Regions from separate parts of the Gracilibacillus sp. JCM 18860 genome, predicted to be linked through region 2. Evidence: a T-box and tRNA genes for the amino acid it is inferred to sense, from the RefSeq annotation. Region 2 holds a T-box; the other regions hold tRNA genes.
The links. The T-box of region 2 lies ahead of thrS (threonine--tRNA ligase). A T-box ahead of a tRNA ligase gene usually reads a tRNA of that ligase, here a tRNA-Thr.
Positions count from the first base shown of each region.

Region 1: it has a tRNA-Thr gene. The T-box ahead of thrS (threonine--tRNA ligase) is inferred to sense a tRNA for this amino acid. The anticodon was not compared.
Region 3: it has a tRNA-Thr gene. The T-box ahead of thrS (threonine--tRNA ligase) is inferred to sense a tRNA for this amino acid. The anticodon was not compared.

Region 1 covers NZ_AP043868.1:2,740,982-2,751,221, reverse strand. The annotation lists rRNA gene ACZ5R4_RS13940 (23S ribosomal RNA) at 1-1,047, opposite strand, end outside; rRNA gene ACZ5R4_RS13935 (16S ribosomal RNA) at 1,476-3,037, opposite strand; tRNA gene ACZ5R4_RS13930 (tRNA-Ala) at 3,141-3,216, opposite strand; tRNA gene ACZ5R4_RS13925 (tRNA-Pro) at 3,233-3,309, opposite strand; tRNA gene ACZ5R4_RS13920 (tRNA-Arg) at 3,314-3,390, opposite strand; tRNA gene ACZ5R4_RS13915 (tRNA-Leu) at 3,395-3,483, opposite strand; tRNA gene ACZ5R4_RS13910 (tRNA-Gly) at 3,534-3,608, opposite strand; tRNA gene ACZ5R4_RS13905 (tRNA-Leu) at 3,625-3,709, opposite strand; tRNA gene ACZ5R4_RS13900 (tRNA-Lys) at 3,717-3,792, opposite strand; tRNA gene ACZ5R4_RS13895 (tRNA-Thr) at 3,797-3,872, opposite strand; tRNA gene ACZ5R4_RS13890 (tRNA-Val) at 3,879-3,954, opposite strand; rRNA gene rrf (5S ribosomal RNA) at 3,962-4,078, opposite strand; rRNA gene ACZ5R4_RS13880 (23S ribosomal RNA) at 4,204-7,117, opposite strand; rRNA gene ACZ5R4_RS13875 (16S ribosomal RNA) at 7,546-9,107, opposite strand; gene lysS (lysine--tRNA ligase) at 9,501-10,240, opposite strand, start outside.
Region 2 covers NZ_AP043868.1:981,281-991,520, forward strand. The annotation lists gene ACZ5R4_RS05220 (family 43 glycosylhydrolase) at 1-1, opposite strand, end outside; gene ACZ5R4_RS05225 (nuclear transport factor 2 family protein) at 314-733, shown strand; gene ACZ5R4_RS05230 (M42 family metallopeptidase) at 906-1,991, opposite strand; gene ACZ5R4_RS05235 (dUTP diphosphatase) at 2,070-2,555, opposite strand; gene ACZ5R4_RS05240 (sigma-w pathway protein ysdB) at 2,690-3,076, shown strand; gene ACZ5R4_RS05245 (TVP38/TMEM64 family protein) at 3,067-3,642, opposite strand; gene ACZ5R4_RS05250 (DUF1294 domain-containing protein) at 3,706-3,981, opposite strand; gene rplT (50S ribosomal protein L20) at 4,065-4,421, opposite strand; gene rpmI (50S ribosomal protein L35) at 4,457-4,651, opposite strand; gene infC (translation initiation factor IF-3) at 4,700-5,206, opposite strand; ribosomal protein L20 leader region at 5,331-5,463, opposite strand; gene ACZ5R4_RS05270 (alanine/glycine:cation symporter family protein) at 5,687-7,066, shown strand; gene ACZ5R4_RS05275 (DUF2197 domain-containing protein) at 7,186-7,350, shown strand; gene thrS (threonine--tRNA ligase) at 7,405-9,348, opposite strand; T-box leader at 9,590-9,826, opposite strand; gene ytxC (sporulation protein YtxC) at 9,872-10,240, opposite strand, start outside.
Region 3 covers NZ_AP043868.1:2,850,125-2,860,364, forward strand. The annotation lists gene ACZ5R4_RS14450 (Mrp/NBP35 family ATP-binding protein) at 1-225, shown strand, start outside; gene gerD (spore germination lipoprotein GerD) at 275-943, opposite strand; gene ACZ5R4_RS14460 (KinB-signaling pathway activation protein) at 1,110-1,715, shown strand; gene pdaB (polysaccharide deacetylase family sporulation protein PdaB) at 1,767-2,537, opposite strand; gene ACZ5R4_RS14470 (hypothetical protein) at 2,668-2,889, shown strand; rRNA gene ACZ5R4_RS14475 (16S ribosomal RNA) at 3,283-4,844, shown strand; tRNA gene ACZ5R4_RS14480 (tRNA-Ile) at 4,957-5,033, shown strand; tRNA gene ACZ5R4_RS14485 (tRNA-Ala) at 5,044-5,119, shown strand; rRNA gene ACZ5R4_RS14490 (23S ribosomal RNA) at 5,248-8,161, shown strand; rRNA gene rrf (5S ribosomal RNA) at 8,262-8,378, shown strand; tRNA gene ACZ5R4_RS14500 (tRNA-Asn) at 8,413-8,487, shown strand; tRNA gene ACZ5R4_RS14505 (tRNA-Thr) at 8,491-8,563, shown strand; tRNA gene ACZ5R4_RS14510 (tRNA-Glu) at 8,578-8,652, shown strand; tRNA gene ACZ5R4_RS14515 (tRNA-Val) at 8,757-8,832, shown strand; tRNA gene ACZ5R4_RS14520 (tRNA-Thr) at 8,839-8,914, shown strand; tRNA gene ACZ5R4_RS14525 (tRNA-Tyr) at 8,940-9,025, shown strand; tRNA gene ACZ5R4_RS14530 (tRNA-Gln) at 9,081-9,155, shown strand; tRNA gene ACZ5R4_RS14535 (tRNA-Lys) at 9,579-9,654, shown strand; tRNA gene ACZ5R4_RS14540 (tRNA-Ala) at 9,661-9,733, shown strand; gene ACZ5R4_RS14545 (alpha/beta fold hydrolase) at 9,811-10,240, opposite strand, start outside.

The sequences.
Region 1 (10,240 bases), 1.8 Mb from region 2:
CTTAGCTGACGGTCTGGGCTGTTTCCCTTTCGACTATGAACCTTATCACCCATAGTCTGACTCCCAAGGTAATATGATTGGCATTCGGAGTTTGACTGAATTCGGTAACCCGGTGAGGGCCCCTAGTCCAATCAGTGCTCTACCTCCAACATACATCCCTTGAGGCTAGCCCTAAAGCTATTTCGGAGAGAACCAGCTATCTCCGTGTTCGATTGGCATTTCACCCCTACCCACACCTCATCCCCGCACTTTTCAACGTACGTGGGTTCGGGCCTCCAGTCAGTGTTACCTGACCTTCACCCTGGACATGGGTAGATCACACGGTTTCGGGTCTACGACCCCCTACTATCTCGCCCTATTCAGACTCGCTTTCGCTGCGGCTCCGTGTCTTCCACTTAACCTTGCAGGAGATCGTAACTCGCCGGTCCATTCTACAAAAGGTACGCCGTCACCCATAAAAGGGCTTCGACTACTTGTAGGCACACGGTTTCAGGTTCTCTTTCACTCCCCTCCCGGGGTGCTTTTCACCTTTCCCTCACGGTACTGGTTCACTATCGGTCACTAGGGAGTATTTAGCCTTGGGAGATGGTCCTCCCGGATTCCGACGGAATTTCACGTGTTCCGCCGTACTCAGGATCCACTCTGGAGGAAACACGCTTTCGACTACAGGGCTGTTACCCGCTGTGGCTGACCTTTCCAGATCGATTCGTCTAACGTATTTCTTGGTAACTCCGTATAGAGTGTCCTACAACCCCAAAAAGCAAGCTTTTTGGTTTGGGCTAATTCCGTTTCGCTCGCCGCTACTCGGGAAATCGCGTTTGCTTTCTCTTCCTCCGGGTAATGAGATGTTTCAGTTCCCCGGGTCTGCCTCCTCTATCCTATGGATTCAGATAGAGGTTCTACTCCATGACGAGTAGAGGGTTTCCCCATTCGGAAATTCTCGGATCAATGCTTACGTACAGCTCCCCGAGACATATCGGTGTTTGTCCCGTCCTTCTTCGGCTCCTAGTGCCAAGGCATCCACCGTGCGCCCTTTTTCACTTAACTATACTCATGCTTCAGATGAAAAAGTCGTTGGTTTTTATTTGATGTCTTGTCATCAGTTTCGTGTTGGCTTCTTTTGGTGCCTTCACGTCCTGATTTCTTCTTATCTAGTTTTCAAGGTACAGCTTCCACACGAGGTGGTGACTTCTGTATTCGTCACAAAACATGACGGGTTTTAACAGAAGATCCTCTGAGCATCAATCGCTCAAAACTGAACCAAACAACCAAGTACAATCTATGATGATCTACGCTAGTAGACCATTTCCTATTGTGTCTAGCTCCAGCACCCAGCGACTAGCACAACTTCCCTCACCTCCGTACGATAAGTCAACATCAAGTCGCTAAGCTCCTTGTGTTTCCTTTATCTCCTTCGGTTCAGTCCAGTTTGTACGTCGCTAACCGGGTGCTTCCGCCTTTCACTTTATCCTTAGAAAGGAGGTGATCCAGCCGCACCTTCCGATACGGCTACCTTGTTACGACTTCACCCCAATCATTGGCCCCACCTTCGGCGGCTGGCTCCAAAGGTTACCCCACCGACTTCGGGTGTTGCCAACTCTCGTGGTGTGACGGGCGGTGTGTACAAGGCCCGGGAACGTATTCACCGCGGCATGCTGATCCGCGATTACTAGCGATTCCGGCTTCATGTAGGCGAGTTGCAGCCTACAATCCGAACTGAGAATGGTTTTATGGGATTGGCTTCACCTCACGGCTTCGCTGCCCTTTGTACCATCCATTGTAGCACGTGTGTAGCCCAGGTCATAAGGGGCATGATGATTTGACGTCATCCCCACCTTCCTCCGGTTTGTCACCGGCAGTCACCTTAGAGTGCCCAACTCAATGCTGGCAACTAAGATCAAGGGTTGCGCTCGTTGCGGGACTTAACCCAACATCTCACGACACGAGCTGACGACAACCATGCACCACCTGTCATTCGGTCCCCGAAGGGAACTCCCTATCTCTAGGGACATCCGAAGATGTCAAGACCTGGTAAGGTTCTTCGCGTTGCTTCGAATTAAACCACATGCTCCACCGCTTGTGCGGGCCCCCGTCAATTCTTTTGAGTTTCAGCCTTGCGGCCGTACTCCCCAGGCGGAGTGCTTAATGCGTTAACTGCAGCACTAAGGGGCGGAAACCCCCTAACACCTAGCACTCATCGTTTACGGCGTGGACTACCAGGGTATCTAATCCTGTTCGCTCCCCACGCTTTCGCACCTCAGCGTCAGTTACAGACCAGAGAGCCGCTTTCGCCACTGGTGTTCCTCCACATCTCTACGCATTTCACCGCTACACGTGGAATTCCGCTCTCCTCTTCTGTACTCAAGTTCCCCAGTTTCCAATGACCGCTTGCGGTTGAGCCGCAAGATTTCACATCAGACTTAAGAAACCGCCTACGCGCGCTTTACGCCCAATAATTCCGGACAACGCTTGCCCCCTACGTATTACCGCGGCTGCTGGCACGTAGTTAGCCGGGGCTTCCTCGATAGGTACCGTCAAGGTACCGCCCTATTCGAACGGTACTTGTTCTTCCCTAACAACAGAACTTTACGATCCGAAAACCTTCTTCGTTCACGCGGCGTTGCTCCGTCAGACTTTCGTCCATTGCGGAAGATTCCCTACTGCTGCCTCCCGTAGGAGTCTGGGCCGTGTCTCAGTCCCAGTGTGGCCGATCACCCTCTCAGGTCGGCTATGCATCGTTGCCTTGGTGAGCCGTTACCTCACCAACTAGCTAATGCACCGCGGGCCCATCTGTAAGTGATAGCTTGCGCCACCTTTCCACTTCGGTTCCTATGAACCAAAGTACTATCCGGTATTAGCCCCGGTTTCCCGGAGTTATCCCAGTCTTACAGGCAGGTTGCCCACGTGTTACTCACCCGTCCGCCGCTCGTTCCACTCACGTCCTCCCGAAGGATTCAGTCAGCTTCCCGCGCTCGACTTGCATGTATTAGGCACGCCGCCAGCGTTCGTCCTGAGCCAAGATCAAACTCTCCATAAAATAGATGCACCGAAGTGCTTGTGTTGATCAAGCTCGCTTAAAGCTAGCATGTTCTTACTTTTTGTACTGGTTGTTTTGTTCAGTTTTCAATGATCAATAAAAATGGTGGAGCCTAGCGGGATCGAACCGCTGACCTCCTGCGTGCAAAGCAGGCGCTCTCCCAGCTGAGCTAAGGCCCCACATAAAAAATGAAGATGGTCGGGAAGACAGGATTTGAACCTGCGACCCCTTGGTCCCAAACCAAGTGCTCTACCAAGCTGAGCTACTTCCCGGAAATGGCGCGCCCGAGAGGAGTCGAACCCCTAACCTTTTGATCCGTAGTCAAACGCTCTATCCAATTGAGCTACGGGCGCTAAGTGGTGCCGAGGGCCGGACTCGAACCGGCACGGTGGAAACCCACCGCAGGATTTTAAGTCCTGTGCGTCTGCCAATTCCGCCACCCCGGCATGGGATAATACCAATCTAATCATCTGGCAAACAAAATGATTAAATCTACTGGAGCGGAAGACGGGATTCGAACCCGCGACCCCCACCTTGGCAAGGTGGTGTTCTACCACTGAACTACTTCCGCAATATATTTATTAATATGGTGCGGGTGGAGGGACTTGAACCCCCACGTCGAGAGACACTAGATCCTAAGTCTAGCGCGTCTGCCAATTCCGCCACACCCGCATTAAAATGGTGAGCCATGGAGGATTCGAACCTCCGACCCTCTGATTAAAAGTCAGATGCTCTACCAACTGAGCTAATGGCTCTAAATGGTGCCGGCCAGAGGACTTGAACCCCCAACCTACTGATTACAAGTCAGTTGCTCTACCAATTGAGCTAGACCGGCATAACATGGTGGAGGATGCAGGGCTCGAACCTGCGACCCCTTGCTTGTAAGGCAAGTGCTCTCCCAGCTGAGCTAATCCTCCTATGTATGCCTGGCAGCGTCCTACTCTTGCAGGGGCGTGAGCCCCAACTACCATGGGCGCTGGAGAGCTTAACTACTGTGTTCGGTATGGGAACAGGTGTGACCTCTCCGCTATCGCCACCAGACTCGTTTTTTCAAGGACAAGATACATTATAACGCATTTCTCACAACAAATGCAAGAGTTTTTTAAAAATACCTTGAAAACTAGATAAGAAGTAGACAAACCATTGGTTTTTCATCCAAAGAACGTATAGATAAGTCCTCGATCGATTAGTATTCGTCAGCTCCACATGTCACCATGCTTCCACCTCGAACCTATCTACCTCATCGTCTCTGAGGGATCTTACTCACTTAAAGTGTGGGGAAGTCTCATCTTGAGGGGGGCTTCATGCTTAGATGCTTTCAGCACTTATCCCTTCCACACGTAGCTACCCAGCGATGCTCCTGGCGGAACAACTGGTGCACCAGCGGTGTGTCCATCCCGGTCCTCTCGTACTAAGGACAGCTCCTCTCAAACTTCCAACGCCCACGACGGATAGGGACCGAACTGTCTCACGACGTTCTGAACCCAGCTCGCGTACCGCTTTAATGGGCGAACAGCCCAACCCTTGGGACCGACTACAGCCCCAGGATGCGATGAGCCGACATCGAGGTGCCAAACCTCCCCGTCGATGTGGACTCTTGGGGGAGATAAGCCTGTTATCCCCGGGGTAGCTTTTATCCGTTGAGCGACGGCCCTTCCATTCGGTACCGCCGGATCACTAAGCCCGACTTTCGTCCCTGCTCGACTTGTAGGTCTCGCAGTCAAGCTCCCTTCTGCCTTTACACTCTTCGAATGATTTCCAACCATTCTGAGGGAACCTTTGGGCGCCTCCGTTACTCTTTAGGAGGCGACCGCCCCAGTCAAACTGCCCACCTGACACTGTCTCCGAACCGGATCACGGTTCTGGGTTAGAAGGTTCATACAGCCAGGGTGGTATCCCACCGGCGCCTCCACGTAAGCTAGCGCTCACGTTTCCAAGGCTCCCACCTATCCTGTACAAGCTGTACAAACATTCCATATCAGGCTACAGTAAAGCTCCACGGGGTCTTTCCGTCCTGTCGCGGGTAATGCGCATCTTCACGCATAGTATAATTTCACCGGGTCTCTCGTTGAGACAGTGCCCAAGTCGTTGCACCTTTCGTGCGGGTCGGAACTTACCCGACAAGGAATTTCGCTACCTTAGGACCGTTATAGTTACGGCCGCCGTTTACTGGGGCTTCAGTTCAACGCTTCGCTTACGCTAACGCATCCCCTTAACCTTCCAGCACCGGGCAGGTGTCAGCCCCTATACTTCGCCTTTCGGCTTCGCAGAGACCTGTGTTTTTGCTAAACAGTCGCTTGGGCCTTTTCACTGCGGCTTACTCGTAAGTAAGCACCCCTTCTCCCGAAGTTACGGGGTCATTTTGCCGAGTTCCTTAACGAGAGTTCTCCCGATCACCTTAGGATTCTCTCCTCGCCTACCTGTGTCGGTTTGCGGTACGGGCACCCTTTTCCTTGCTAGAGGCTTTTCTTGGCAGTGTGAAATCCGGAACTTCGGTACTCATTTTCCCTCCCGATCACAGCTTGTGATTGCCAGACGGATTTGCCTATCTGACTCACTCACTGCTTCGACGCACACGTCCAGTCGTGCGCTTTCCTTATCCTACTGCGTCCCCCCATCACTCAAACGGAATTGGGTGGTACAGGAATATCCACCTGTTGTCCATCGCCTACGCCTTTCGGCCTCGGCTTAGGCCCCGACTAACCCTGAGCGGACGAGCCTTCCTCAGGAAACCTTAGGCATTCGGTGTAGAAGATTCTCACTTCTATTTCGCTACTCATACCGGCATTCTCACTTCTAAGCGCTCCACCAGTCCTCACGGTCTGACTTCCCTGCACTTAGAACGCTCTCCTACCATTGTTCGTAGAACAATCCGTAGCTTCGGTGATACGTTTAGCCCCGGTACATTTTCGGCGCAGCGTCACTCGACCAGTGAGCTATTACGCACTCTTTAAATGATGGCTGCTTCTAAGCCAACATCCTGGTTGTCTAAGCAACGCCACATCCTTTTCCACTTAACGTATACTTGGGGACCTTAGCTGACGGTCTGGGCTGTTTCCCTTTCGACTATGAACCTTATCACCCATAGTCTGACTCCCAAGGTAATATGATTGGCATTCGGAGTTTGACTGAATTCGGTAACCCGGTGAGGGCCCCTAGTCCAATCAGTGCTCTACCTCCAACATACATCCCTTGAGGCTAGCCCTAAAGCTATTTCGGAGAGAACCAGCTATCTCCGTGTTCGATTGGCATTTCACCCCTACCCACACCTCATCCCCGCACTTTTCAACGTACGTGGGTTCGGGCCTCCAGTCAGTGTTACCTGACCTTCACCCTGGACATGGGTAGATCACACGGTTTCGGGTCTACGACCCCCTACTATCTCGCCCTATTCAGACTCGCTTTCGCTGCGGCTCCGTGTCTTCCACTTAACCTTGCAGGAGATCGTAACTCGCCGGTCCATTCTACAAAAGGTACGCCGTCACCCATAAAAGGGCTTCGACTACTTGTAGGCACACGGTTTCAGGTTCTCTTTCACTCCCCTCCCGGGGTGCTTTTCACCTTTCCCTCACGGTACTGGTTCACTATCGGTCACTAGGGAGTATTTAGCCTTGGGAGATGGTCCTCCCGGATTCCGACGGAATTTCACGTGTTCCGCCGTACTCAGGATCCACTCTGGAGGAAACACGCTTTCGACTACAGGGCTGTTACCCGCTGTGGCTGACCTTTCCAGATCGATTCGTCTAACGTATTTCTTGGTAACTCCGTATAGAGTGTCCTACAACCCCAAAAAGCAAGCTTTTTGGTTTGGGCTAATTCCGTTTCGCTCGCCGCTACTCGGGAAATCGCGTTTGCTTTCTCTTCCTCCGGGTAATGAGATGTTTCAGTTCCCCGGGTCTGCCTCCTCTATCCTATGGATTCAGATAGAGGTTCTACTCCATGACGAGTAGAGGGTTTCCCCATTCGGAAATTCTCGGATCAATGCTTACGTACAGCTCCCCGAGACATATCGGTGTTTGTCCCGTCCTTCTTCGGCTCCTAGTGCCAAGGCATCCACCGTGCGCCCTTTTTCACTTAACTATACTCATGCTTCAGATGAAAAAGTCGTTGGTTTTTATTTGATGTCTTGTCATCAGTTTCGTGTTGGCTTCTTTTGGTGCCTTCACGTCCTGATTTCTTCTTATCTAGTTTTCAAGGTACAGCTTCCACACGAGGTGGTGACTTCTGTATTCGTCACAAAACATGACGGGTTTTAACAGAAGATCCTCTGAGCATCAATCGCTCAAAACTGAACCAAACAACCAAGTACAATCTATGATGATCTACGCTAGTAGACCATTTCCTATTGTGTCTAGCTCCAGCACCCAGCGACTAGCACAACTTCCCTCACCTCCGTACGATAAGTCAACATCAAGTCGCTAAGCTCCTTGTGTTTCCTTTATCTCCTTCGGTTCAGTCCAGTTTGTACGTCGCTAACCGGGTGCTTCCGCCTTTCACTTTATCCTTAGAAAGGAGGTGATCCAGCCGCACCTTCCGATACGGCTACCTTGTTACGACTTCACCCCAATCATTGGCCCCACCTTCGGCGGCTGGCTCCAAAGGTTACCCCACCGACTTCGGGTGTTGCCAACTCTCGTGGTGTGACGGGCGGTGTGTACAAGGCCCGGGAACGTATTCACCGCGGCATGCTGATCCGCGATTACTAGCGATTCCGGCTTCATGTAGGCGAGTTGCAGCCTACAATCCGAACTGAGAATGGTTTTATGGGATTGGCTTCACCTCACGGCTTCGCTGCCCTTTGTACCATCCATTGTAGCACGTGTGTAGCCCAGGTCATAAGGGGCATGATGATTTGACGTCATCCCCACCTTCCTCCGGTTTGTCACCGGCAGTCACCTTAGAGTGCCCAACTCAATGCTGGCAACTAAGATCAAGGGTTGCGCTCGTTGCGGGACTTAACCCAACATCTCACGACACGAGCTGACGACAACCATGCACCACCTGTCATTCGGTCCCCGAAGGGAACTCCCTATCTCTAGGGACATCCGAAGATGTCAAGACCTGGTAAGGTTCTTCGCGTTGCTTCGAATTAAACCACATGCTCCACCGCTTGTGCGGGCCCCCGTCAATTCTTTTGAGTTTCAGCCTTGCGGCCGTACTCCCCAGGCGGAGTGCTTAATGCGTTAACTGCAGCACTAAGGGGCGGAAACCCCCTAACACCTAGCACTCATCGTTTACGGCGTGGACTACCAGGGTATCTAATCCTGTTCGCTCCCCACGCTTTCGCACCTCAGCGTCAGTTACAGACCAGAGAGCCGCCTTCGCCACTGGTGTTCCTCCACATCTCTACGCATTTCACCGCTACACGTGGAATTCCGCTCTCCTCTTCTGTACTCAAGTTCCCCAGTTTCCAATGACCGCTTGCGGTTGAGCCGCAAGATTTCACATCAGACTTAAGAAACCGCCTACGCGCGCTTTACGCCCAATAATTCCGGACAACGCTTGCCCCCTACGTATTACCGCGGCTGCTGGCACGTAGTTAGCCGGGGCTTCCTCGATAGGTACCGTCAAGGTACCGCCCTATTCGAACGGTACTTGTTCTTCCCTAACAACAGAACTTTACGATCCGAAAACCTTCTTCGTTCACGCGGCGTTGCTCCGTCAGACTTTCGTCCATTGCGGAAGATTCCCTACTGCTGCCTCCCGTAGGAGTCTGGGCCGTGTCTCAGTCCCAGTGTGGCCGATCACCCTCTCAGGTCGGCTATGCATCGTTGCCTTGGTGAGCCGTTACCTCACCAACTAGCTAATGCACCGCGGGCCCATCTGTAAGTGATAGCTTGCGCCACCTTTCCACTTCGGTTCCTATGAACCAAAGTACTATCCGGTATTAGCCCCGGTTTCCCGGAGTTATCCCAGTCTTACAGGCAGGTTGCCCACGTGTTACTCACCCGTCCGCCGCTCGTTCCACTCACGTCCTCCCGAAGGATTCAGTCAGCTTCCCGCGCTCGACTTGCATGTATTAGGCACGCCGCCAGCGTTCGTCCTGAGCCAAGATCAAACTCTCCATAAAATAGATGCACCGAAGTGCTTGTGTTGATCAAGCTCGCTTAAAGCTAGCATGTTCTTACTTTTTGTACTGGTTGTTTTGTTCAGTTTTCAATGATCAATGTTCGCCGTCTTTTTGCGACAGCTTTTATATCATATCACCATAAATCACAATTGTCAACAGCTTTTTTTAAGTTTGTAAATTGTTTAGTAGATTATATTAACTACCTTATTTAAAGCGACGCTAAACAATATATCACACCTCACTCAGAAGTGTCAATAGCTTTTTTAACTTTCCATGGATTGTTTTTCATGACTTGACAGTCTAAGTTTTCTTTTTTTGCTTTTAAAGAAAGATAACCCCAAAAAGTTGAGCGGGAGGTCTAACTTTTCAGGGTTGTTGTATGGGTTCTTTCTATTACTTATTACGCATTTGCGGGAATAGCAGCACATCACGAATCGATGGTGAATTAGTTAGTAACATTACTAAACGATCAATCCCGATACCAAGACCGCCGGTTGGTGGCATACCATATTCTAAAGCTTCTAAGAAATCTTCATCCATTTCGTGAGCTTCGTCATTTCCTTGTTCTTTTTCCTTCACTTGGGCTTCAAAGCGTTCACGCTGATCAATAGGATCGTTTAACTCAGAGAACGCGTTGGCATGCTCTCTACCAACAATAAATAGTTCGAAGCGATCTGTAAAACGATCGTCATCCTTGTTTTTCTTTGCAAGTGGTGAAATTGCAACAGGGTGTCCGTACACAAAAGTCGGCTGAATTAATTTCTCCTCCACTCTCTGCTCAAAGAATTCATTTACAATATGCCCATAGGTCATGTTATCTTCTATTTCTATTCCGTGCTCCTTCGCAAGAGCTTTCGCTTCACCATCACTCATTTGCTGCCAAAAATCTACTCCAGTGTATTCCTTAATTGCATCCACCATATGGAGTCTAGTCCATTTAGGTTGTAAATTAATTTTGTCTTCACCGTAAGAAATAGTTGTCGAACCAAGAACCTCTTTAGCTATATGTGCTACCATATTTTCAACTAGTTCCATTATATCGTGGTAATCCGCATATGCTTCATATAACTCAATCATCGTAAATTCAGGATTATGCCTAGTCGATACTCCTTCATTTCGAAAAACACGGCCAA
Region 2 (10,240 bases):
ATATGCTATACCTCCAAATTATTTATTCTTATACGTATATTTATAAAGCGTTTACAATACTAGGCACCAAACTACTTATTTACATTAATGTTTTTATTAGTTATATTATAATATATTAGACTTAGTATATTATTAAATTATCTTATATATAAATTAACCCCATAAAATATACGTATAAGTTATTTACACTTTACTACATCTTATCAAACATTACAATAACGCTTTCATACTTTCAGCAATTTAAAAGAAACTTGGCCTTTGCTTCTGTGGTAAAATTTACAGAAATAGAGCCAAAATGGAGGTGTGAGTATATATGAAATCTAACTGGAATAATCCTCAGGAAGTATTGGAAAATTATAAAGCTACTATTTCGGAAATAGATGTGGAAGGCTTCCTTTCCTCCTATTCTTCTGACATTCTTATTTATGACTGCTGGAATAACTGGAAAATCGAAGGTATTTCCCAATGGAGAAAAGTAGTGACGGAATGGTTCGAAGGATTAACCAAAAGTGACCTTAGTCTTGATGTGGAGTGGAAGGATTTAATCATGGAGGAAAGTGACCATATCGCATTTACTCATGGAATCGTTACATACATAGAAGATACTGGAGAAAGTATGACATTAAGGTTGACATTAGGTTTTAGGAAGAAGAAGGATTCCTCTTGGTACATCGTTCATGAACATACTTCGCTGCCGATTCATTATGAAGCACGGAAAAGTATTTTTTCTTGATAGTCCGTCAAGAAAAATAACAGACAGAGACAAATGAGTAGTAAAGAAGAAAAAATCCGAACAGTAATATTTCTGAACTGGAACCGCTCCGTCAAAATACTTCGCTTAGTCAGAAAATTGTTCGGATTTTCCTTTCCTTATTTAGTTTTGCCCTATCCTCGTTGCATTTCTATTAGCTAAAAGTAATTTTTTCAACGGTATCACTGTCTAATCGTTTGATAACTTCAACTATTAATTGGACAGCATTATCAAAATCATCCTGGTGTAAAATGGCTGCATGTGTATGAATATATCTTGTTGCAATCGTAATAGATAAGGCAGGCACTCCGTTAGCAGTTAAATGAATCGAACCAGAATCTGTTCCTCCACCTGCCATGGAAGAATACTGATACGGAATGTGCTGCGCATCTGCTGTTTCCACAACAAAGTCACGTAACCCTTTATGAGATACCATGGACGCATCATATAAAATAATTTGTGGTCCTTCTCCAATTTTACTGTCCGCTTCCTTAGCAGAAATACCAGGCGTATCACCTGCGATACCAACATCAACCGCAAACCCAATATCTGGCTTAATGGTATGTGCTGCTGTTTTTGCCCCACGCAAGCCAACCTCCTCTTGCGCAGTTGCTACACCATAAACGATGTTCGGGTGCAATTCATCTTTCAATCGTTTTAGTACTTCTATTGCAATGGCACATCCGATTCGGTTATCCCAAGCCTTTGCAAGTAATAGCTTTTCATTTTTCAATGGGGTAAATTCAAAGTAGGGAACAATCGAATCACCTGGGAGCACACCGAATTTCTCAGCCTCTTCCTTGCTAGATGCACCTATATCGATGAACATGTCTTTAATTTCTACAGGCTTCTTGCGTGCTTCTGGAGATAAAATATGCGGTGGTTTTGAGCCAATAATACCAGTAACATCCCCTTTTCTAGTAAGAATGGTTACACGCTGAGCTAGCATAACCTGACTCCACCAGCCTCCAACGGTCTGAAAATAGACAAACCCTTTATCGTCAATTCTTGTTACCATGAAACCGACTTCATCTAAATGACCTGCCACCATAATCTTCGGACCGTTTTCCATTCCTTTTTTTTCAGCAATGAGGCTACCTAAATGATCCGTATATACCTTGTCTGCATATGGGGTAATCCATTTTTCCATTACCTGGCGTGCTTCTCTTTCATCACCAGGTATAGCCCTAGCATCTGTTAATTCCTTCAACATGTTAAGCATCTGTTCCTGATTTGCCATATGTATTTCCTCCTAATTTTTTGTTTGAAGATACTTTTGTCTATTTTTTGCCATTCTATGAAAGTCATACATCCGAGTTCAATAACCTTGATTTTGTCTTTCAAAATTAACTTTATTTTTTTCGATATAGGCTGATTTAATGTCTCCTTGTGTAAAGCCTAAATTCTTTCCTAACTGTAAATAGACATAGAATAACTGGTTAAACGCTTGCTTGGATCTTTCTTTGTTCAGCTGATGAATTGCTTCAAATACACGGAGAAATAATTCTGTCGTCTCTTCACTTGGTTCCTCAATCTCACCATGATAATCTTCTATTCCTATTACTAATCCCAAAGATAAAATAAAATGGATACCGTCGACATATTCTTCTGCAATGACATCTTTTGGACTTGGTGCTTTTACGCTCCAATATTTAAAGCATCTTGTTTCATTAGCAAGTTCACCAATCTCTACCAAAAGGGCCAAAACTTTTTTCTCCACAATTTGTTCATTTTTTAATTGATGCTGTTTTAGTATATAATGGTCTAGATCACGTTGCATTTTAAATAATGTTTCCCAGTTCATTGTACACCTCCTAATACCTGTCGTCATTATATCATGTTTTTTTCATATTTTTGAAACCTTATCACTTGTTCATTCGTATCTATAAAGAAAATGGGGTACGGAAATTTTTATAGCATGTAAGGAGTGGGACTTTCATGATTGTCATTTTATTTCGATTATTAGTGTTAATTGCCTTAGTTATCTTGATATATACTGCATTTAAATATATCGTTAATCCAAAAAGAAAGCTAGAGGTTGCCCAAGAGAAGAAAGAATTTTACTTTTTAGATAACAATGAGAATATTAAGAAAAATTTTTTTATTACCTATAATGGTTACTTATTCGAAGGAGAGAAATATTTAGGAACAACAGAGGATTCTTTTGAGGTTATTCATATTATGATGCATGCCAGAAATCCAGAGAAACTACAAGGCTTTGAGCGAAAAGATCTATATTTTCTTGAAGAGGAAATTCTAATACGCTATCCGCACGCCGAAATTGACTGGAAGCATCCTATTGATCGCCTACATCTTCAAAGATGAGACGTAGGCGAGAAGAAGGTTTGCCATTTAATGATGGTTTGTTTTCTTCTAAAGAAATAGACAAGTATGAGAATAAATAGGGTGACAGGAACTGCATACCATATTGGCATTTGTTGTAGCGTATCCCCTAAGGCTGTATAAACAATGGCAAGTGGAAGGACTGACAAAAGAGTTGTTCGTAAATATTCAATGAAGCTCTTTGTATTTTGATAAATACAGAAGGAAAGCAAATGAAAGTGCATAAATGGTAATAACCTTAACAAACAAATTTGAACAATGGTGAGTTCTCGTTGCTTCAGCCATCTTTTTTCAATTTGTTCACACTTCTTGGATAGGACTGGTAGCCATGATAAAAGACAATAGAAAATAATACTGGAAAATAGTAAGCCAATCACAGAATAAATCGTCCCAGCAATGATTCCGAACACCAATCCCCCCGTGATACACAATAACAGGACAGGTAAAAAAAGAATAGGTCTTAATATATGAACAAAAATGAACGCCATTGGAGCGACAAGTACATAACTATCCCATAATTTCATCTGCAATAACCATTCTAGTTGCATGCTTCATCAACTCCTCTATCTTAACTAATATGACAATAGACGAGCTGTTATGACAGCTTTTTTCTAAGGGATTGGAACACGAGTAAAAGATAGATAGACTATTAAAAGCACCTGTAAAATACCTAGCAAAGGAAGGAATAGCTTAAACGCAAGATGCTTCGTTTTATGTCGAAATACGTTCATTCCCACCGTTGCACCAATCCCTCCACCAATAAAAGCAATAAACCAAATTCTACGCTCGGGAACACGCCACTTATTTTTCTTCGCCCTATTTTTGTCTATTTGCATTGTCCAAAATCCAATAAGATTCATGACAATATAATAAGCCACCAAAATCATTTGAGGTCTCCATTTCCTATATTATTTTATATGTAAGAAAAGGATTGTCCCATCACCTGATGAAACAATCCTTTAAATAAAAATTATTTTAAAGCAGATTTTGCTTGGTCTGCTAATTGTGCAAATGCTTTTTCATCATTCACAGCAAGATCAGCTAGCATTTTACGGTTAACTTCAATGCCTGCTAATTTTAATCCGTGCATGAAACGGCTATATGAAAGGTCATTTAAGCGAGCTGCCGCATTAATACGCGCAATCCAAAGCTTACGGAAATCACGTTTTTTCTGACGGCGGTCACGATAAGCATATTGACCTGATTTTAATACTTGTTGTTTAGCTGTTTTAAATAGTGAATGTTTTGCACCATAATAACCTTTTGCTAGCTTTAATATACGTTTACGACGTTTACGTGTAACTGTTCCACCTTTAACACGTGGCATAATAAATCCCTCCTATATATATCAACGAATTCCTATTATTTCGGTAACATTTGTTTAATGCGTTTATAATCTCCTGCGGAAACGATAGCAGATTTACGTAGTTTACGTTTTTGTTTTTGCGTTTTGTTTGCAAACATATGACTAGTAAATGCGTGCGAACGTTTTACCTTTCCAGATCCTGTTTTTTTGAATCTTTTTGCAGTACCGCTATGAGTCTTCATTTTTGGCATAATAGCTTCCTCCTTGTAAAACTAAACTATATTTGACGTAAATATTCGTTATTTTTTATCAGAAACAGGTGCAAGCATCATGAACATACTACGACCTTCCATTTTCGCTCTTTGCTCAATAGAAGATATATCTTTACATGCTTCGGCCATTCGTTCCAATACTTTTTGACCTAGTTCCTTATGGGTAATCGCACGTCCACGGAAGCGAATAGAGACCTTTACTTTATCTCCCTTAGATAAAAACTTACGTGCATTACGTAATTTTGTATTGAAATCATGCTCTTCAATACCAGGGCTAAGTCGAACCTCTTTCACATTAATAACTTTTTGCTTTTTGCGCGCTTCCTTCTCTTTTTTCTGTTGCTCAAAGCGATATTTCCCATAATCCATGATTCGGCAAACGGGTGGTTTTGCTTTTGGCGCAACCAATACTAAATCCAGATTTCTAGTTTGAGCAATATCTAATGCTTCCTGACGAGATTTTACGCCTAATTGATCCCCATTAGAATCAATGAGTCGAACCTCACGTGCTCGAATATTCTCATTGACATTCATATCTTTGCTAATAATCAGCCACCTCCGAAATTTAATAAAAAGCGTAATGAAACATGATCATATATTAACAATAAGACAAGTCGATCATCCTTTAAATACTGATTGACTTTATCCCTTTTTGTTCAATAACAAAAAAGTGTCGGTACACATACTGCACCCACACATCCTCGATTTCATTACAAATAAGTCGGATAAATACCTGTCAACTACAACACTTGTGTCAATCAGGTGAGAAGCGGGTGCTTCTACTTGTCTCTGATCATATTTAATTCACTTTAACTATCTTAACATGTACACCTTAACAAGTCAATAATCGTTTTTCGAAAATAGATAAATAATAGACAATCTATTTAACCACAATAGGATTCTTCCGTTAAACATTATACTCTTTAGTAAAAAGATTGTCTATTCAGTTGACATCATCCTTTTTTTCAATGAATATGGTTATATGAAAGCGCAATCTTAAAAGGGAGGGATATTATGTTAGATTGGTTACAAAGCTTTAATGAAAAAGGGGCAGAAATATTAGGAGAAATTGGCGGCTGGGTATGGGGTCCTCCCTTATTAATTTTATTAGTTGGTACAGGGATTCTTTTGTCTTGTCGACTACTTTTCTTACAATTTCGTGCTCTTCCCTATGCATTAAAGCTTTCCTTTAGCAAAAATCAAGATAAAAATTCAGAAGGAGACATAACCCATTATCAGGCATTAACGACTGCCTTAGCTGCAACCGTTGGAACTGGTAATATCGCAGGGGTTGCTACAGCTGTGGTTGCTGGTGGACCAGGTGCTGTCTTTTGGATGTGGATCACCGCACTTTTTGGAATGGCGACAAAATATGCAGAGGCCCTCTTAGCTGTCAAATATCGTAAAAAAAATCAGCGTGGTGAAATGTCTGGTGGACCAATGTATTATCTAGAACATGGATTAAAAAATAAACGCATTGGTCGTTTCTTAGGGATTTTATTCGCCATATTTGCTTCTATTGCTGCTTTTGGAATTGGGAATATGGTTCAATCCAATACAGCGGCTGCATCGTTAGAGGAGTCCTTCTCGATCAATCCATTTGTAACAGGAATTGCTTTCACAGTACTTGCCGGATTAGTTATTATTGGTGGAATTAAAAGTATTGGTCGCGTAACCGCATTTTTTGTTCCGGTTATGGCTGTCTTTTATGTATTGGGTGGATTAGTCGTCATTGTGCTTAATTTTGACCTTGTGCCAACAGCCATAAGTTATATCTTTCAGGATGCTTTTACTGGAAAAGCAATTGGTGGTGGGATATTAGGTACTGTCATCCGTTATGGGGTAGCACGTGGTGCATTTTCTAATGAAGCAGGTCTTGGTTCTGCTCCAATTGCCGCTGCAGCTGCAAAAACCGATTACCCCGCACGGCAAGCGCTCGTATCCATGACACAGGTATTTATTGATACGATTGTTATTTGTTCCATAACCGGAATTACCATTGTCATGGCAGATCAATGGACAAGTGGCCTTGATGGGTCCGCACTTACTAGTTCGGCATTTGCACTATTCCTAGGTGATGCTGGTTCAATTATTGTAACATTTGGAATCCTGTTCTTTACCTTTTCTACTATTTTAGGCTGGTCTTATTATGGAGAAAAATCGATCGATTACCTCTTTGGGGAAAAAGGGGTAAAAATCTATCGTTATATTTTTATCTTCTTTGTCTTCATTGGCGCTATTGTATCATTAGATGTTGTATTCAATTTTGCCGATATTATGAACGGACTAATGGCATTTCCAAACCTAATAGGATTGTTGCTATTGTCGGGTGTCGTTGTAGCAGAAACGAACAAATTTATGAAAATTGCAAAAGAAGAAAGAGGAAGAAAATAATCAATTGTTAGCTAAGCATTATCTGTAATTTTACCTGGTTTATGTAAATGTAAAAGCTTAAGAATTTATAACAATTTTTTACAAACCAACTAGAAGGGAAGGGCAAAATGGGGGATGAAATGTTTCATTATGAAGTGAAATGCTATAACTGCAAAAATGCGTTTAAAGTTTATGAAGGCAGTGAAAGATACAAAAAATTCAAAGAAAATAGGAAAGCTATATTTTGTTGCGATGACTGTGGCCATAAGATACGACTGGCAGCAATCAAAAATTTTTTCAGATAGATTTAGAAAACAACTCCCCACTTATAACAGGTGGGGAGTTTTCCTTTATTTAAGCTATTTTCTTAATTGACGCTCTTCTATTTCTTTCTGAATCAATTGCTTAAATTCTTCGAAATCAATCGTTTCTGAGTTTTTCTCTCCATATCGGCGTATGTTTACAGCATTGGTTTCTACTTCTTTATCCCCAACGACTATAGCAAAAGGTACTTTTTGTGTTTGTGCTTCACGGATTTTATAGCCGATTTTCTCTTCACGCTCATCCAATTCCACTCGAACACCTGCAAAACGAAGTTCATCCTCAACCTTCTTCGCATAGTCGAGATGTACTTCATTGGAAACTGGAATAATTCGTGCTTGAATTGGTGCGAGCCATGTTGGAAAGGCACCTTTGTATTCCTCTAATAAGAAAGCTACAAATCGTTCCATAGTAGAAACTACCCCGCGATGGATAACGACAGGACGATGTTCTTTCCCATCCTCTCCGATGTATGTTAAATCAAATCGTTCAGGCAATAGAAAATCAAGCTGAACGGTTGATAACGTTTCATCTTTTCCAAGTGCTGTTTTCACTTGTACATCCAGTTTTGGACCATAGAAGGCTGCCTCTCCTTCTGCTTCCACATAATCTAGCTTCAAGTCTTCCATCGTCTCTTTGAGCATACTTTGTGCTTTTTCCCACATTTCATCATTATCGATATATTTTTCCGTATCCTCTGGATCACGATAAGATAGACGGAAGTAATAATCCTCAATACCGAAATCTTGATACACGTTTTGTACAAGCTCTACCACTCGACTGAATTCATCCTTTAATTGATCTGGTCTTGCAAAGATGTGAGCATCATTTAAAGTCATACCACGTACACGTTGTAATCCTGCAAGTGCTCCCGACATTTCATGGCGGTGCATTGTTCCAAGCTCTGCTATACGTACAGGTAAATTTCGATAGCTATGCAGTTCATTTTTGTATACCATCATATGATGTGGACAGTTCATTGGACGCAAGATTAAGTCTTCATTATCCATTTCCATTGGTGGGAAAATATCATCCTGATAGTGATCCCAGTGTCCACTTGTTTTGTATAGCTCCACACTCCCTAAAACGGGTGTATACACATGATTATATCCTAATCTTTCTTCCAAATCGACAATATATCGTTCAATCGTACGACGGATAGTTGCTCCCTTTGGAAGCCATAATGGTAACCCTTGCCCAACCTTTTGAGAGATTGTAAAGATACCTAGCTCTTTACCTAGCTTGCGATGATCACGTTCTTTTGCTTCTTCTCTAAGTCGTAAATATTCATCTAGCTGACTTTGCTTTTCAAAGGCAGTTCCGTAAATGCGTTGAAGCATTTGATTATTGCTATCTCCTCGCCAATATGCGCCAGATATACTCAATAATTGGAACACTTTAATTTTGCTAGTTTGCGGGACGTGTACCCCACGACAAAGATCAAAAAATTCCCCTTGTTCATAGATCGTAACTGTTTCATTCTCTGGAATCGCATCAAGTAATTCTAACTTGAGGTCATCACCAATTTCTTCGAATATCGCTTTTGCCTCGTCACGTGATACTTCTTTACGTACTACCTCTAAATTCTCGTCCACTATACGCTTCATTTCTTTTTCAATACGTGGTAAATCTTCTGGTGTTAGGCTTTCTTCCATATCTATATCATAATAGAACCCATTTTCAATGGTTGGCCCTACGCCCAATTTGACATTTGGGAAAATTCGCTTAATTGCTTGTGCCATCAGGTGAGCTGTAGAGTGACGAAGAATCTCCAATCCTTCTTGATTTTTTAATGTAATAATTTCTATCACACCATCTGTTTCAAGTGGTGTTCGCAAATCATAAAACGTATTATCAAGCTTAATTGCTATCGCTTGTTTTTTTAATCCTGGTGAGATCGATGCAGCAATCTCTTCTCCTGTTGTTCCTTTAGGAAACTCCTTGCTATTTCCATCTGGAAAAGTAATCTGAATATGACTCATACTTGTACACTCCTTCTTTACATTAGATAAACTCGCATTCGCTGGTCTTTTAGCGAATGTCAAGTTTTGCTTATACTTGGCACCTTAAAATCTCAGCTATGTCGAACTTCTGCTGTGTAGAGATTTTATACCTTCCTAACGTATTAGATAAACTCGCATTCGTTCGACCTTTAGCAGATGTGTTAGTATTTCTTATCCTTTAATAAGGTAAAATAAAAACGCCCATCCCTCTACTTATTAGTAAAGGGACGAGCGTTGTACCCGTGGTTCCACCCAATTTCCTTACATCCAAATCATGTAAGCTTCCTTGCATCGGTTAACGATGATGAATCGCTACTTATTACTAAACATTCCCGTATGTTCATAAGTAGAGTTCAGAGGTGGTAATAATAAGTGGTCCTACAGAAAGCTTTCAGCCAAGACTCTCCTCTCTAACAGTAAGCCATACCTACTATCATGTCCTCATCAAAACAATTACATTTTTACTATATGCGGTTTATTATAACGACTGTTGCGAAAAAAATCAAGATTCTTTTTCTTCTGCATCAAAAAATGGAAATGCATCAGAAGGAAATAGTGAACATTTTTCTTGAAATATGTTTAGAATAGTATTGATTTGGGCGTCATTTGGGTCCTCCGTGTAAAGAAAAAGATGCTTTGGCGCAAGCATGAGTAATGGGGAAATATTCCATTCATTCTCCTGCATTCCAAAAATAAATAGCGGGAAATGATTCATCAGTTCCTCCAGCATTTCTTTAGTTAGACACGTACCATCCTCTCGATAAAATTGATATTGTTCTCCGGCCAATACAAAAATAACATCCTCTTCTGCTTGTTTACGATGTACGAACTCTCGAATAGAGTTAATAAAGGATTGGTATTCTTCTTCCCG
Region 3 (10,240 bases), 1.9 Mb from region 2:
ATGTCCTTTTACGTGAGTAAGAAAACAGGCGAAAAGGAATATGTCTTTGGAAAAGGTGGAGGAGACAAGCTAGCGGAAGTTTTAGACACAAATGTAATAGGGCGCCTATCACTTCAACAGCCTTATGAAGAAGAAGGAATATTTGCCCCTTCTGTTTATCAGGAGGATCACCCTAATGGTCAAGAATATTTGTCCATTGCTAAGCAAATTATTGAACGTCTATAAATATTTACAAAAGGAGCATGCTCGGGCTGAGGGCATGCTCCCTTTGTTCCTACGCTCCTCCTCCTCCGCCACCTTGGTTGCCTTGTTCTCCCTGTCCGCCTTGCTGTTGCTGTCCACCTCCGGACTCTCCTTGTCCTCCAGATTGGGATTGTCCTCCTTCGCTAGGCTTCATTTCCTTCGCTGCATTTAATAACAATTCAGAGATTTTGGCTTGGAACATAGGGGAGCTGAACATTTCCTCCATAACCTTTTCCAGATGAGAGCGAAACTTTTGTCCTGTCAGAACGGTTAATGTTTGATCTTCCATTTCGGGATTGCTCAGTATTTCGATAAATTTTTTCTGGAATTCTGGATCACTCATTAAGGTCTTCATCACTTTCTCTTGTTGATCTTGTAGAGCGAGTGAAAAGGACTCAACAAATTTTGGATCCTGGAACATCTTTGTCCAGAACTCCTTCCCTTTGTCTGAAGTTAAGGCTTCTTGTACTGTTTGCTGTACTACCTTTGCATCAATGACATAGGTTTTTTGCATATCGTCACTAGATAATACCTCTGTTATGGCTTTTTTTCCTTCATCTGTTTTCAAAATATCAGCCACCATTTTCTTAGTGCCCTCATAATCACCCTCTTCCTTGCCCTGGGTATTGCCACCACCACCGCAGGCGCTAAGGAATAGCAGTGAAAGTATCGTTAGGATAAAAAACTTTGATAAATTCATTAGACCGCTACCTTTCTTTCCATATATCTCAAGTCGTTTTTTGAAATTTCTATGTACTCCTAATATGGGGTCTTTTTAAAATTAATATGTATTATAAAGCGAAAAAAAATAGGGTTCATGGTAAAATATCTAAAGAATAGGAAGTAAAGAATTAGGGGGATTTATTTTGAAAAGTCGTAATGTCGTACGATTGTTTTTTTCTACCTTGCTTTTAGGAGGAATTTCGACATTAATCACAAGTTTCTTTGTAAAAAGTGATGCTTATATTAAGTTCTTAAGCCCTTTCGATTGGTTTGAATTATTGGGTTTGTTGATCTTCTTCTTAGCTTTGGGCTTTGTTTTTAGTTTAGTTAGTCAAATGGGTTTTTTTGCCTATTTAACCGTAAATCAGTTTGCTTTAGGTATCTTTCGTGGATTTTGGCCAACTATACAAATAGGCCTGATTTTGTTTACATTATTTGATTTAGTCTACTTCCGTTATAAATCGGTGGAGGATGGCACGATTACACCATTCTTGTTAACTGCAATCGCGTTGTTGGTTTATAGTATTGTCATCGCTCGAATCAAAGCAAAGGAAACGAACCAAAGGGCTTTTATTCCAGCTTTGTTTTTCATGGTTGTCATTACATCAATAGAGTGGGTTCCGGGACTGAGAACCAATGGAGGAGACTATGCTTGGTTAATGATCGTTCCATTAATTATCTGTAATACATATCAATTATTAATCCTTCACCGACTAACCGAAAAAACAAAAGCTACAAAGGGACGTTAAAAAAACGCATTCGCTTACAATACGAGCGAATGCGTTATTAATTTCATGAGTTTACTTATTACTTTTCAATTCACTTTGAGAACCATCTGCATTGGTAATCAATTGAGAGATCGTCACTATATCAAGATTTTTATTTTTTAACTCTGGTATGATAGCCTCTAAAGCCTTATCTGTTTGTTTGACGGAATCTGATGCATGCAATAAAACAATATCCCCTTTTTCTGTGTTTTTCAGTACATGATCCGTAATGGCTTTTGTACCAGGATTTTTCCAGTCGTTGGGGTTCACGCTCCAATGAATGACTTTCATCCCTTGATTTTCTGCGATCGATAGGATTGCTTTATTAATATGTCCATTAGGTGGACGTAATAAGTAGACATCCTCATAACCGAGCTTTGTAAAAGTTTCCTTTGCTTTAGCTATATCACTTCTTACTTGTTCTTCCTCTTGCTCGAGATACGACTTGTACTGATATCCCAGCATCCCTATTTCATGCTTGTCCTCTGCAATTTTCTCCAGTAGGTCTGGATGACGCTCAGCCCATTCCCCACTAACGAAAAAGGTGGCTAATGCTTCTTTTGCTTTTAATTGCTCCAAGATTGGCTCCACTTGCTCTGTTCCATAGCTAATATTAAACGTTAAAGCAACAGATGCGTGCTTTTTATTCCCAGCACTTAGAGCTTTTGGCTCGTCTTGATTAGAGAAAACGGTAAAGGAATAATTAGATTCTAAAAATAAAAAAAGGGCAACAAAAAAAGCAATTGGCACAATGAAAAGAAGCTTTTTACTTTTTTTCATGTCTACTACATATAATTTTCTCATTTATATCCCCCGATTTTATTAGGCTTGTTCTATATGTATGAGCTTGTTCTTAAAATATGCTGTCTAATAATGTTTATTTTTGAAAAAAAGTAGGAATATATATAGTAATAGAAGGTAGGAGTGAACAATTATGTTGGGATTATTGATAAATGAAAAAGAACAAACGGAATTACAATATGTAATAAAGAGAGAATTAGAAGAATTGTTACTAGACCTAGAAGATCACCGTATCGATCAAATGGTGAAACAAAACATGCATGAAAGGTACAAGGTGCTATTTCAATTATATAGAAGAGTTGCATCTCAAGAAGAGATTCAAAAATATATTCCGAAAAGAATTAAGATAGAATGAGTGAGTCTGGTATGGGAAGTGGCCTTGAAATTTAAATGTTAAGATAAAGATCTTGTTTCTATTACGGAGATACGAGGTCTTTATCTGTTTTTAAAGAGAAATTTCTAAATTAAAAATAATACTTGTTTAGCAGGTCAATATGTGATATATTAAGTCTTGTCGTCAAAATGATGGAACACTTCTTTATCGTAGTTTCGCACTTTTTACATGTCTTATAAAAAGAATAAAAAAAGTTGTTGACAACCATATTGAAGCGTGATATATTATATTTCGTCGCAAAAAACGACATAAGATATTGATCATTGAAAACTGAACAAAACAACCAGTACAAAAAAGTAAGAACATGCTAGCTTTAAGCGAGCTTGATCAACACAAGCACTTCGGTGCATCTATTTTATGGAGAGTTTGATCTTGGCTCAGGACGAACGCTGGCGGCGTGCCTAATACATGCAAGTCGAGCGCGGGAAGCTGACTGAATCCTTCGGGAGGACGTGAGTGGAACGAGCGGCGGACGGGTGAGTAACACGTGGGCAACCTGCCTGTAAGACTGGGATAACTCCGGGAAACCGGGGCTAATACCGGATAGTACTTTAGTTCATAGGAACCGAAGTGGAAAGGTGGCGTAAGCTACCACTTACAGATGGGCCCGCGGTGCATTAGCTAGTTGGTGAGGTAACGGCTCACCAAGGCAACGATGCATAGCCGACCTGAGAGGGTGATCGGCCACACTGGGACTGAGACACGGCCCAGACTCCTACGGGAGGCAGCAGTAGGGAATCTTCCGCAATGGACGAAAGTCTGACGGAGCAACGCCGCGTGAACGAAGAAGGTTTTCGGATCGTAAAGTTCTGTTGTTAGGGAAGAACAAGTACCGTTCGAATAGGGCGGTACCTTGACGGTACCTATCGAGGAAGCCCCGGCTAACTACGTGCCAGCAGCCGCGGTAATACGTAGGGGGCAAGCGTTGTCCGGAATTATTGGGCGTAAAGCGCGCGTAGGCGGTTTCTTAAGTCTGATGTGAAATCTTGCGGCTCAACCGCAAGCGGTCATTGGAAACTGGGGAACTTGAGTACAGAAGAGGAGAGCGGAATTCCACGTGTAGCGGTGAAATGCGTAGAGATGTGGAGGAACACCAGTGGCGAAGGCGGCTCTCTGGTCTGTAACTGACGCTGAGGTGCGAAAGCGTGGGGAGCGAACAGGATTAGATACCCTGGTAGTCCACGCCGTAAACGATGAGTGCTAGGTGTTAGGGGGTTTCCGCCCCTTAGTGCTGCAGTTAACGCATTAAGCACTCCGCCTGGGGAGTACGGCCGCAAGGCTGAAACTCAAAAGAATTGACGGGGGCCCGCACAAGCGGTGGAGCATGTGGTTTAATTCGAAGCAACGCGAAGAACCTTACCAGGTCTTGACATCTTCGGATGTCCCTAGAGATAGGGAGTTCCCTTCGGGGACCGAATGACAGGTGGTGCATGGTTGTCGTCAGCTCGTGTCGTGAGATGTTGGGTTAAGTCCCGCAACGAGCGCAACCCTTGATCTTAGTTGCCAGCATTGAGTTGGGCACTCTAAGGTGACTGCCGGTGACAAACCGGAGGAAGGTGGGGATGACGTCAAATCATCATGCCCCTTATGACCTGGGCTACACACGTGCTACAATGGATGGTACAAAGGGCAGCGAAGCCGTGAGGTGAAGCCAATCCCATAAAACCATTCTCAGTTCGGATTGTAGGCTGCAACTCGCCTACATGAAGCCGGAATCGCTAGTAATCGCGGATCAGCATGCCGCGGTGAATACGTTCCCGGGCCTTGTACACACCGCCCGTCACACCACGAGAGTTGGCAACACCCGAAGTCGGTGGGGTAACCTTTGGAGCCAGCCGCCGAAGGTGGGGCCAATGATTGGGGTGAAGTCGTAACAAGGTAGCCGTATCGGAAGGTGCGGCTGGATCACCTCCTTTCTAAGGATATAAGGAAATGATCTATTAGCGTAGATCATCATAGATTGTACTTGGTTGTTTGGTTCAGTTTTGAGTGATTAATATAACCTCATATTTCATTCACCTTTAGAATGGGCCTGTAGCTCAGCTGGTTAGAGCGCACGCCTGATAAGCGTGAGGTCGGTGGTTCAAGTCCACTCAGGCCCACCATTCTAATCTTGGGGCCTTAGCTCAGCTGGGAGAGCGCCTGCTTTGCACGCAGGAGGTCAGCGGTTCGATCCCGCTAGGCTCCACCATAAAAACATGTACCTTGAAAACTAGATAAGAAGAAATCAGGACGTGAAGGCATCAATAGGCGCCAACACGAAACTGATGACAAGACATCAAATAAAACCAACGACTTTTTCATCTGAAGCATGAGTATAGTTAAGTGAAAAAGGGCGCACGGTGGATGCCTTGGCACTAGGAGCCGAAGAAGGACGGGACAAACACCGATATGTCTCGGGGAGCTGTACGTAAGCATTGATCCGAGAATTTCCGAATGGGGAAACCCTCTACTCGTCATGGAGTAGAACCTCTATCTGAATCCATAGGATAGAGGAGGCAGACCCGGGGAACTGAAACATCTCATTACCCGGAGGAAGAGAAAGCAAACGCGATTTCCCGAGTAGCGGCGAGCGAAACGGAATTAGCCCAAACCAAAAAGCTTGCTTTTTGGGGTTGTAGGACACTCTATACGGAGTTACCAAGAAATACGTTAGACGAATCGATCTGGAAAGGTCAGCCACAGCGGGTAACAGCCCTGTAGTCGAAAGCGTGTTTCCTCCAGAGTGGATCCTGAGTACGGCGGAACACGTGAAATTCCGTCGGAATCCGGGAGGACCATCTCCCAAGGCTAAATACTCCCTAGTGACCGATAGTGAACCAGTACCGTGAGGGAAAGGTGAAAAGCACCCCGGGAGGGGAGTGAAAGAGAACCTGAAACCGTGTGCCTACAAGTAGTCGAAGCCCTTTTATGGGTGACGGCGTACCTTTTGTAGAATGGACCGGCGAGTTACGATCTCCTGCAAGGTTAAGTGGAAGACACGGAGCCGCAGCGAAAGCGAGTCTGAATAGGGCGAGATAGTAGGGGGTCGTAGACCCGAAACCGTGTGATCTACCCATGTCCAGGGTGAAGGTCAGGTAACACTGACTGGAGGCCCGAACCCACGTACGTTGAAAAGTGCGGGGATGAGGTGTGGGTAGGGGTGAAATGCCAATCGAACACGGAGATAGCTGGTTCTCTCCGAAATAGCTTTAGGGCTAGCCTCAAGGGATGTATGTTGGAGGTAGAGCACTGATTGGACTAGGGGCCCTCACCGGGTTACCGAATTCAGTCAAACTCCGAATGCCAATCATATTACCTTGGGAGTCAGACTATGGGTGATAAGGTTCATAGTCGAAAGGGAAACAGCCCAGACCGTCAGCTAAGGTCCCCAAGTATACGTTAAGTGGAAAAGGATGTGGCGTTGCTTAGACAACCAGGATGTTGGCTTAGAAGCAGCCATCATTTAAAGAGTGCGTAATAGCTCACTGGTCGAGTGACGCTGCGCCGAAAATGTACCGGGGCTAAACGTATCACCGAAGCTACGGATTGTTCTACGAACAATGGTAGGAGAGCGTTCTAAGTGCAGTGAAGTCAGACCGTGAGGACTGGTGGAGCGCTTAGAAGTGAGAATGCCGGTATGAGTAGCGAAATAGAAGTGAGAATCTTCTACACCGAATGCCTAAGGTTTCCTGAGGAAGGCTCGTCCGCTCAGGGTTAGTCGGGGCCTAAGCCGAGGCCGAAAGGCGTAGGCGATGGACAACAGGTGGATATTCCTGTACCACCCAATTCCGTTTGAGTGATGGGGGGACGCAGTAGGATAAGGAAAGCGCACGACTGGACGTGTGCGTCGAAGCAGTGAGTGAGTCAGATAGGCAAATCCGTCTGGCAATCACAAGCTGTGATCGGGAGGGAAAATGAGTACCGAAGTTCCGGATTTCACACTGCCAAGAAAAGCCTCTAGCAAGGAAAAGGGTGCCCGTACCGCAAACCGACACAGGTAGGCGAGGAGAGAATCCTAAGGTGATCGGGAGAACTCTCGTTAAGGAACTCGGCAAAATGACCCCGTAACTTCGGGAGAAGGGGTGCTTACTTACGAGTAAGCCGCAGTGAAAAGGCCCAAGCGACTGTTTAGCAAAAACACAGGTCTCTGCGAAGCCGAAAGGCGAAGTATAGGGGCTGACACCTGCCCGGTGCTGGAAGGTTAAGGGGATGCGTTAGCATTAGCGAAGCGTTGAACTGAAGCCCCAGTAAACGGCGGCCGTAACTATAACGGTCCTAAGGTAGCGAAATTCCTTGTCGGGTAAGTTCCGACCCGCACGAAAGGTGCAACGACTTGGGCACTGTCTCAACGAGAGACCCGGTGAAATTATACTATGCGTGAAGATGCGCATTACCCGCGACAGGACGGAAAGACCCCGTGGAGCTTTACTGTAGCCTGATATGGAATGTTTGTACAGCTTGTACAGGATAGGTGGGAGCCTTGGAAACGTGAGCGCTAGCTTACGTGGAGGCGCCGGTGGGATACCACCCTGGCTGTATGAACCTTCTAACCCAGAACCGTGATCCGGTTCGGAGACAGTGTCAGGTGGGCAGTTTGACTGGGGCGGTCGCCTCCTAAAGAGTAACGGAGGCGCCCAAAGGTTCCCTCAGAATGGTTGGAAATCATTCGAAGAGTGTAAAGGCAGAAGGGAGCTTGACTGCGAGACCTACAAGTCGAGCAGGGACGAAAGTCGGGCTTAGTGATCCGGCGGTACCGAATGGAAGGGCCGTCGCTCAACGGATAAAAGCTACCCCGGGGATAACAGGCTTATCTCCCCCAAGAGTCCACATCGACGGGGAGGTTTGGCACCTCGATGTCGGCTCATCGCATCCTGGGGCTGTAGTCGGTCCCAAGGGTTGGGCTGTTCGCCCATTAAAGCGGTACGCGAGCTGGGTTCAGAACGTCGTGAGACAGTTCGGTCCCTATCCGTCGTGGGCGTTGGAAGTTTGAGAGGAGCTGTCCTTAGTACGAGAGGACCGGGATGGACACACCGCTGGTGCACCAGTTGTTCCGCCAGGAGCATCGCTGGGTAGCTACGTGTGGAAGGGATAAGTGCTGAAAGCATCTAAGCATGAAGCCCCCCTCAAGATGAGACTTCCCCACACTTTAAGTGAGTAAGATCCCTCAGAGACGATGAGGTAGATAGGTTCGAGGTGGAAGCATGGTGACATGTGGAGCTGACGAATACTAATCGATCGAGGACTTATCTATACGTTCTTTGGATGAAAAACCGATGGTTTGTCTACTTCTTATCTAGTTTTGATGGTATAGTTTCTCCCATCTTAATAAGGATTAGCTTATATCCACCAAGTCTGGTGGCGATAGCGGAGAGGTCACACCTGTTCCCATACCGAACACAGTAGTTAAGCTCTCCAGCGCCCATGGTAGTTGGGGCTCACGCCCCTGCAAGAGTAGGACGCTGCCAGGCAAAGCTTTGAGAAGCAACAGAAGTAAATGTTTATTCCACAGTAGCTCAGTGGTAGAGCAATCGGCTGTTAACCGATCGGTCGTAGGTTCGAATCCTACCTGTGGAGCCACTTGCTTCCATAGCTCAGTCGGTAGAGCACTTCCATGGTAAGGAAGGGGTCGTCGGTTCAAGTCCGGCTGGAAGCTCTCCTAGATTTACTGGCCCGTTGGTCAAGTGGTTAAGACACCGCCCTTTCACGGCGGTAACACGGGTTCGAATCCCGTACGGGTCACCATAATAACCACAGAAATCATTAGTTATTGCTACTTTATATTAAGGATGGCATGCTAAGATCGCGACGTCCTGTCGCAACGCATGCACTTGCACATCCTGTGCGGCGGAGGATTAGCTCAGCTGGGAGAGCACTTGCCTTACAAGCAAGGGGTCGCAGGTTCGAGCCCTGCATCCTCCACCATGTTATGCCGGTCTAGCTCAATTGGTAGAGCAACTGACTTGTAATCAGTAGGTTGGGGGTTCAAGTCCTCTGGCCGGCACCACTGGAACTAGATCATAATTTTATTTGGAGGGATAGCGAAGTTGGCCAAACGCGGCGGACTGTAAATCCGCTCCCATCGGGTTCGTAGGTTCGAGTCCTACTCCCTCCACCATTTATTATGTATAAATTTAGATCAGGCGTGTATACTATCGATATACGTTTTTTGTTGGGCTATAGCCAAGCGGTAAGGCAACGGTTTTTGGTACCGTCATGCGCTGGTTCGAATCCAGCTAGCCCAGCCATTCTTTTTTCTACATATAAAATTTAGGGTTAAATGCATATAAACTATAACAATTAGAATGAAACTATGGGATAGAAGCCATTAGCTCAGTATGATTGAGGAAGAGAAATATTTTAAAAAGAGCCATTAGCTCAGTTGGTAGAGCAACGAGCAATACTTCTACCGAATAAACTACGAGTAACCCCGAAGCATTAATCATCATCGAATAAACTAGAAGATGCAGGGGTTAACATAATGAACGCTCTTTGAATTAGGGAGAAAATTATTTTAACGAGCCATTAGCTCAGTTGGTAGAGCAACGAGCAATACTTCTACCGAATAAACTACGAGTAACCCCGAAGCATTAATCATCATCGAATAAACTAGAAGATGCAGGGGTTAACATAATGAACGCTCTTTGAATTAGGGAGAAAATTATTTTAACGAGCCATTAGCTCAGTTGGTAGAGCATCTGACTTTTAATCAGAGGGTCGGAGGTTCGAATCCTCCATGGCTCACCATTTTTAGGGGCCTTAGCTCAGCTGGGAGAGCGCCTGCTTTGCACGCAGGAGGTCAGCGGTTCGATCCCGCTAGGCTCCATTTTTATTTTGTCAAAGACGGAAACCGAACTATGATTTTAAAATAGTTCGGTTTTTGCTGTATAATAGAGAATTGCTTCAGTTGTTTTTATCTATATTTTCCTTCCATTCTTCGAATTGCTTAGCCATATCCTTAGCACGAGTCCAGTGTAAATAATGATGTCCCTCTAGTGTGATGACCTTACTGGAATGATGATCATGTAACTGTTCCTTATAAAATGTTTCTAGTGATTTCCTTCCCTGTGACTCTTCTTTCGTTGTGAAAACTAAGACAGGAATTGTAGGTGGAAAAGTCATATTCTTCGTTTTCTGTACATTGTTTCCTATTTGATTAGCTTCTTCAACAATATTTTCATTATAGCCTTTCCAAGCTGAAATGGCTTTTGTCATTTTTAAGTTTTCCTCTGTATATGTTCCTTTTTCCGCTATTGGTAAAAAATCATCTGGATTCACCATTGTAACAAGTCGTCCAATCCCTGTTGGTGCTAAATATTTCATATAGTTAGGC